Linked DNA regions of Embleya scabrispora. The protein of the gene in region 2 interacts with the protein of the main gene of each other region in a pairwise test. Links are inferred from orthologs where the notes say so. Each region holds a gene or a part of one and is shown on either strand. Other genes may lie near its edges.

Region 1 (3,226 bases), 1.8 Mb from region 2 along the record:
ATCCCCGCAGCGTCCCGAACCGTCGCCCTTGTCGTCCGGACCGCCCACGTCCCGCTGCTCGTGCGCCGAGTGATGGAAGGGACACACCGTCGGAATGGTCGCGGTCGACGGCAGTGACTCGGCGTGGACCGGGAACGCGCTGCCCAGGAGCGCGGCGCACGCCAGCACAGCCCCGGCCAACAGCCGGATGACCGGCCGCAGCGGGACTGACAGCGAGGCCATCCGTTGCGTCACGGGCCCTATTCTCACCCGAAGGAGTGACCCTGTGGGAAGTCGGGGCTCGATCTTTCGTCGTCGCAACGGCGACGTGACGGCGACACGACTGCGCAGGTGCCTCCGCCGCCACCTCCGCCCCGACGCTTCTACGCCGGGCCGGCGCCCGCCCGGCGTGGGGAAACCGAGGCAAGGTTCCCGCTCCCGGCTCGATAGCATCGGTGTGCGAGCGAGGGCATCGGCGCAGCAGCGAGCCGAGCCGCGCCGCGCGACATCCGCCAACCACACGTCAGGAGACGAACGGTGTCCGAAGCCCGAGTGACCATCAGCCGCGACCCGGACCGGGACGAGCGGGTGGTGACCACGGGCACGACGGCCGCCGAGCTCTTCGACGGCGACCGCTCGGTGGTCGCCGCGCGCGTGGCCGGCCGACTGGTCGACCTGGCCTACGTCCTGGTCGACGGCGACGAGGTCGAGCCCGTCCTGATCGGCTCCGACGACGGCCTGAACATCCTGCGCCACTCCGCCGCGCACGTGATGGCGCAGGCCGTACAGGAGCTGTTCCCCGAGGCCAAGCTCGGCATCGGCCCGCCGATCAAGGACGGCTTCTACTACGACTTCGACGTCGAGACACCGTTCCACCCCGACGACCTCAAGCGCATCGAGAAGAAGATGCAGGAGATCGTCAAGCAGGGGCAGCGCTTCGCCCGCCGGGTCACCACCGACGAGGACGCGCGCGCGGAGCTGGCCGACGAGCCGTACAAGCTGGAGCTGATCGGCCTCAAGGGCTCCGCCGCGGAGGCCGCCGAGGGCGCGTCCGCCGAGGTCGGCGCGGGCGAGCTGACCATCTACGACAACCTGGACGCGAAGACCGGCGAGCTGTGCTGGAAGGACCTGTGCCGGGGTCCGCACCTGCCCACCACCCGGCTGATCCCCGCGTTCAAGCTGATGCGCTCGGCCGCCGCCTACTGGCGCGGCAGCGAGAAGAACAAGCAGCTCCAGCGCATCTACGGCACCGCGTGGCCGAGCAAGGACGAGCTCAAGGCCTACACGACCTTCCTCGAGGAGGCCGAGAAGCGCGACCACCGCAAGCTCGGCGCCGAGCTGGACCTGTTCTCCATCCCCGAGGAGATCGGCTCCGGCCTGGCCGTCTTCCACCCCAAGGGCGGCATCATCCGCCGCACCATGGAGGACTACTCGCGGCGCCGGCACGAGGAGGCGGGCTACCAGTTCGTCTACACGCCGCACGCCACCAAGGGCAAGCTGTTCGAGGTCTCCGGCCACCTGGACTGGTACGCCGACGGCATGTACCCGCCCATGGAGCTGGACGAGGGGCAGAACTACTACCTCAAGCCGATGAACTGCCCCATGCACAACCTGATCTACCGGGCCCGGGGCCGGTCCTACCGCGAGTTCCCGCTGCGCCTGTTCGAGTTCGGCACCGTCTACCGCTACGAGAAGTCGGGCGTGGTGCACGGGCTGACCCGCGCGCGCGGCTTCACCCAGGACGACGCGCACATCTACTGCACGCGCGACCAGATGGCGGGCGAGCTGGACTCGCTGCTGACCTTCGTGCTCAACCTGCTGCGCGACTACGGCCTCGACGACTTCTACCTGGAGCTGTCCACCAGGAACCCGGAGAAGTCGATCGGCACCGAGGAGAACTGGACCGAGGCCACCGAGACGCTGCGCCAGGCCGCGCAGAAGCAGGGTCTGGAACTGGTCGACGACCCGGGCGGCGCCGCGTTCTACGGGCCGAAGATCTCGGTCCAGGCCAGGGACGCGATCGGGCGGACCTGGCAGATGTCGACCATCCAGGTCGACTTCAACCTGCCCGAGCGCTTCGACCTGGAGTACACCGCCGCCGACGGCACGCGGCAGCAGCCGGTGATGATCCACCGTGCGCTGTTCGGCTCGATCGAGCGGTTCTTCGCGGTCCTGCTCGAGCACTACGCGGGCAAGATGCCGCCGTGGCTCGCGCCGGTCCAGGTGGTCGGCATCCCGATCACCGAGGAGCACGTGCCCTACCTGGAGGAGGTCGCGACCAAGCTCCGGGCGCAGGGCATCCGGGTCGACATCGACGACTCCGCGGACCGCATGCAGAAGAAGATCCGCAACGCGAACCGCGACAAGATCCCGTACATGCTGCTCGCGGGCGACGAGGACGTCCAAGCCGGCGCGGTGAGCTTCCGCTACCGCAACGGCGAGCAGAACAACGGCGTCCCGGTCGACGCCGCGGTGGCCGAGATCGTCAAGGCCGTCCAGGACCGCGTCCAGGTCTGACGCGACGTCGTCGACCTCGGCCCGGTGATCGCGAGGCAGTGCGATCGCCGGGCCGCGGTCGGCCCGTCACCGGGTCGTGGTCGGTGTGTGCCCACGGCATATGCTTCCTGGCATGACGAGCGAGCCCGAGATCCAGGATGGGGTTGGGGGGCCGGATGCCTTCGCCCGGCTGTGGACTCCCCATCGGATGGCGTACATCAAGGGTGAGAACAAGCCGTCGGGGCCGACGCCCGACGACGGGTGCCCGTTCTGCCGGATTCCCTCGCTGAGCGATGTCGACGGGCTCGTCGTCGCGCGGGGTGAGCAGGTCTACGCGGTGTTGAACCTGTACCCGTACAACGGCGGCCACCTGATGGTGGTGCCCTACCGGCACGTCGCCGACTACACCGACCTCGACGACGCCGAGACGATAGAGCTCGCCCGGTTCACCAAGTCGGCGATGAGCACGCTGCGCAAGGTCTCCGGGGCGCAGGGCTTCAACATCGGGATGAACCAGGGCCACGTCGCCGGGGCCGGCATCGCCGCGCACCTGCACCAGCACCTGGTTCCCCGCTGGGGCGGGGACACGAACTTCATGCCCGTGGTCGGGCACACCAAGGTGCTGCCGCAACTGCTCGCGGACACGCGCGAGATGTTGGCCACCGCCTGGCCGGTCGACTGACCCGTCCACCCGCAGGATCCGAGCGGTTGACAGTGGTTGTCAGCGGTTGTTGAGGAGAAGAACTTTGAG
Region 2 (3,034 bases):
GCACCCGTGAGGATGACGTCGAACTCGTCCTGCTCCTCGACGGCCTCGGCAGCGGCGCCGCCGCCGGCGGGGCCGGCGATGACGGCGGCCGGGGCGGCGGCCTTGACGTCGAAGGTCTCCTCGAACAGCTTCACGAAGTCCGCGAGCTGGATGAGGGGCATGGCCTTGAACTCTTCGATGAGCTCTTCGTGGGTGAGCGCCATGGTCGGCGATCCTTCCTGATCATTCGGCTGGTGCCGGGTGGTGTGGATGGGCGGGGGCGCTGCCCCCGGCGACCGTGGGTCGCGACTGCCGAACTACTCGGCGGTCTCGGCCTCGGCGGCGGGAGCCGGCTCGCCGGCACCGCCCTGCTCGACCTTCGCCCGGAGCGCGTCCGCGGTGCGGGCGAACTGGGTGAGCGGGGCCTGGAAGGTCGCCGCGGCCTTGGCCAGGGAACCCTGCATGGCACCCGCCAGCTTGGCGAGCAGCACCTCGCGGGACTCAAGGTCCGCGAGCTTCTTGATCTCGTCGGCGCTGAGCGCCTTGCCCTCAAGGACGCCGCCCTTGATGACGAGAAGGGGGTTCGCCTTGGCGAAGTCACGCAGGCTCTTCGCGGCCTCCACGGGGTCACCCGTGACGAACGCGATCGCGGACGGGCCCTCGAGGAGCTCGTCCAGCTGATCGATGCCCGCCTCGTTGGCGGCGATCTTGGTCAGCGTGTTCTTCACCACGGCGTACTGCGCGTTCTCACCGAGCGAACGACGCAGCTCCTTGAGCTGCGCGACGGTGAGCCCGCGGTACTCGGTCAGCACTGCGGCGTTCGAGTCACGGAACTGGTCCGTGAGCTCGGCGACCGCGGCCGCCTTGTCGGGCCTCGCCATAGGGCTGGCCTCCTTCCGCGATGCGATTGCCGGTCGACCGTGGCGGTCGACCTATGCCGGATGAATTCGCCGGTCCGCGGGGCGGAAGGGGTCCATACACACGAAAAACGCCCCGGCGCAGGCGCACGGGGCGTACATCCTCGATTCACACGGCATCCGTATGTATCGGGGGTAACGTCTCACGTTCACACCTGCGCAGGCCGTCCGCGATGCGGAACCTTCGTTTGTCGACCCGCCTTGCGGCACGACGACAACGACCGACGGTCTTTGGCTTGGGGTAAAGGTACGCGACGGCACTCGTTCGGAGCAAATCGGTTCCGTCGGGCGGCCGGCGCGGGCTTCGCCGGCGCCCGGGCGTGGGCGGGGCCGGACGTGCCGAGGCCCGGCACACCGTGCGGGGTGCCGGGCCTCGTTCGCGTGCGGGGCGGATCAGACCGCCTCTTCCTCCACCAGGAGGTTGCGGGTGCGGTTGGGGTCGACCTGGATGCCGGGGCCCATCGTGGTCGAGACGCCGACCTTCTTGATGTAGCGGCCCTTGGCGGCCGACGGCTTCGCGCGGAGCACCTCTTCGAGGGCGGCGGCGTAGTTCTCGACGAGCTGGGCGTCGTCGAACGTCGTCTTGCCGATGATGAAGTGCAGGTTCGAGTGCTTGTCGACGCGGAACTCGATCTTGCCGCCCTTGATCTCGTTCACGGCCTTCGCCACGTCGGGCGTGACCGTGCCGGTCTTCGGGTTGGGCATCAGACCACGCGGGCCGAGCACGCGGCCCAGGCGGCCGACCTTGCCCATGAGGTCCGGGGTGGCGACGACGGCGTCGAAGTCGAGCCGACCCTTGGCGACCTCGTCGATGAGCTCGTCGGAGCCGACGATGTCGGCGCCGGCGGCCTTGGCAGCCTCGGCACGGTCACCGGTCGCGAAGACCAGGACCCGGGCGGTCTTGCCGGTGCCGTGCGGGAGGATGACCGTGCTGCGGACCATCTGGTCGGCCTTGCGCGGGTCGACGCCCAGGCGCATGGCCACCTCGACGGTGCCGGCGAACTTGGTGGGCGAGGTCTCCTTGGCCAGACGAACGGCCTCGAGCGGCGAGTAGAGGCGCTCGTGGTCGATCTTGGTGTCGGCCTCGCGGTAGGACTTGCTGCGCTTCACTGAAAGCTCCTGGAATTCTGAAAGGAGTTGTGGTGGGAGCGGGTCGCGCGGACCCTTCCACTCCGCGAGCCGGTGGGCGTACGCACACCTTCTCGCGCTGTTTCGGTACTGCCGGAGTGCTGCGGGGGCTGGATCAGCCCTCGACCGTGATGCCCATCGAACGCGCGGTGCCGGAGATGATCTTCTCGGCGGCGTCGAGGTCGTTGGCGTTCAGGTCGGCCATCTTGGTCTGCGCGATGCCGCGGACCTGCTCGCGAGAGATCTTCGCGACCTTGGTCTTGTGCGGCTCGCCCGAGCCCTTCTCAACACCGGCGGCCTTGAGGATCAGGCGCGCGGCCGGCGGCGTCTTCGTCACGAAGGTGAAGGAGCGGTCTTCGTAGACCGAGATCTCCACCGGGACGATGTCGCCACGCTGCGACTCGGTCGCCGCGTTGTAGGCCTTGCAGAACTCCATGATGTTGACGCCGTGCTGACCCAGCGCGGGGCCGACCGGCGGGGCCGGCGTGGCTGCGCCGGCCTTGATCTGCAGCTTGATGATCGCTGACAGCTTCTTCTTCTTGGGAGGCATTTTTCCGGGTCCTTCGACGAGATGTACGTCCCGATCACCACGCGGAGCGCGGACGTGTTCGGGCCCGCCACGCGGTGCGGCGCCCACTCAACGATAACCACCGTTGTGAGGGCGCCTTGTCCACCACCCGGATGCGGCCCCGGCGAACCGGGGCCCCACCAGGGGGAAGTATCAGTTCTTCTGGATCTGGTTGAACGAGAGCTCGACCGGCGTCTCGCGCCCGAAGATCTCCACCAGGCCCTTGACCTTCTGCGAGTCGGCGTTGATCTCGTTGATCGTCGCCTGCAGCGTCGCGAAGGGGCCGTCGATGACGGTGACCGAGTCGCCGACCTCGAAGTCGAGCACCTTGACCTCGGTGGTGCTCTTGGCGCCGCTGCCGCCGCCGGTCGCCTTCTCCTCCTCGGGGGCGAGGATCTTGACGACCTCGTCGAGGGTGAGCGGGAAGGGCTCGTGCGCGTTG

What was found.
Region 1: the proteins of rplA (region 2) and thrS interact in binary tests that used the Escherichia coli proteins (3 or more experiments, as listed by UniProt). The link is inferred for Embleya scabrispora from one-to-one orthologs.

The regions. Positions count from the first base shown.
Region 1 is NZ_MWQN01000001.1:798,716-801,941, reverse strand. What follows is about bases 94-3,006. They hold thrS (threonine--tRNA ligase), read left to right. Parts: upstream 94-516; coding sequence 517-2,496; downstream 2,497-3,006. Other genes in these bases: B4N89_RS03810 (HIT family protein), read left to right, coding at 2,597-3,006; B4N89_RS03820 (hypothetical protein), read right to left, coding at 94-234. Outside these bases: more of B4N89_RS03820, read right to left, coding at 1-93; more of B4N89_RS03810, read left to right, coding at 3,007-3,157; B4N89_RS03805 (thiol-disulfide oxidoreductase DCC family protein), read left to right, coding at 3,222-3,226. UniProt on the Escherichia coli protein: Catalyzes the attachment of threonine to tRNA(Thr) in a two-step reaction: L-threonine is first activated by ATP to form Thr-AMP and then transferred to the acceptor end of tRNA(Thr). The rate-limiting step is amino acid activation in the presence of tRNA.
Region 2 is NZ_MWQN01000001.1:2,596,540-2,599,573, forward strand. Bases 149-2,869 are described here. They hold rplA (50S ribosomal protein L1), read right to left. Parts: upstream 2,007-2,869; coding sequence 1,290-2,006; downstream 149-1,289. Other genes in these bases: rplL (50S ribosomal protein L7/L12), read right to left, coding at 149-203; rplJ (50S ribosomal protein L10), read right to left, coding at 297-860; rplK (50S ribosomal protein L11), read right to left, coding at 2,140-2,574; nusG (transcription termination/antitermination protein NusG), read right to left, coding at 2,746-2,869. Outside these bases: more of rplL, read right to left, coding at 1-148; more of nusG, read right to left, coding at 2,870-3,034. UniProt on the Escherichia coli protein: One of the primary rRNA binding proteins, it binds very close to the 3'-end of the 23S rRNA. Forms part of the L1 stalk. It is often not seen in high-resolution crystal structures, but can be seen in cryo_EM and 3D reconstruction models.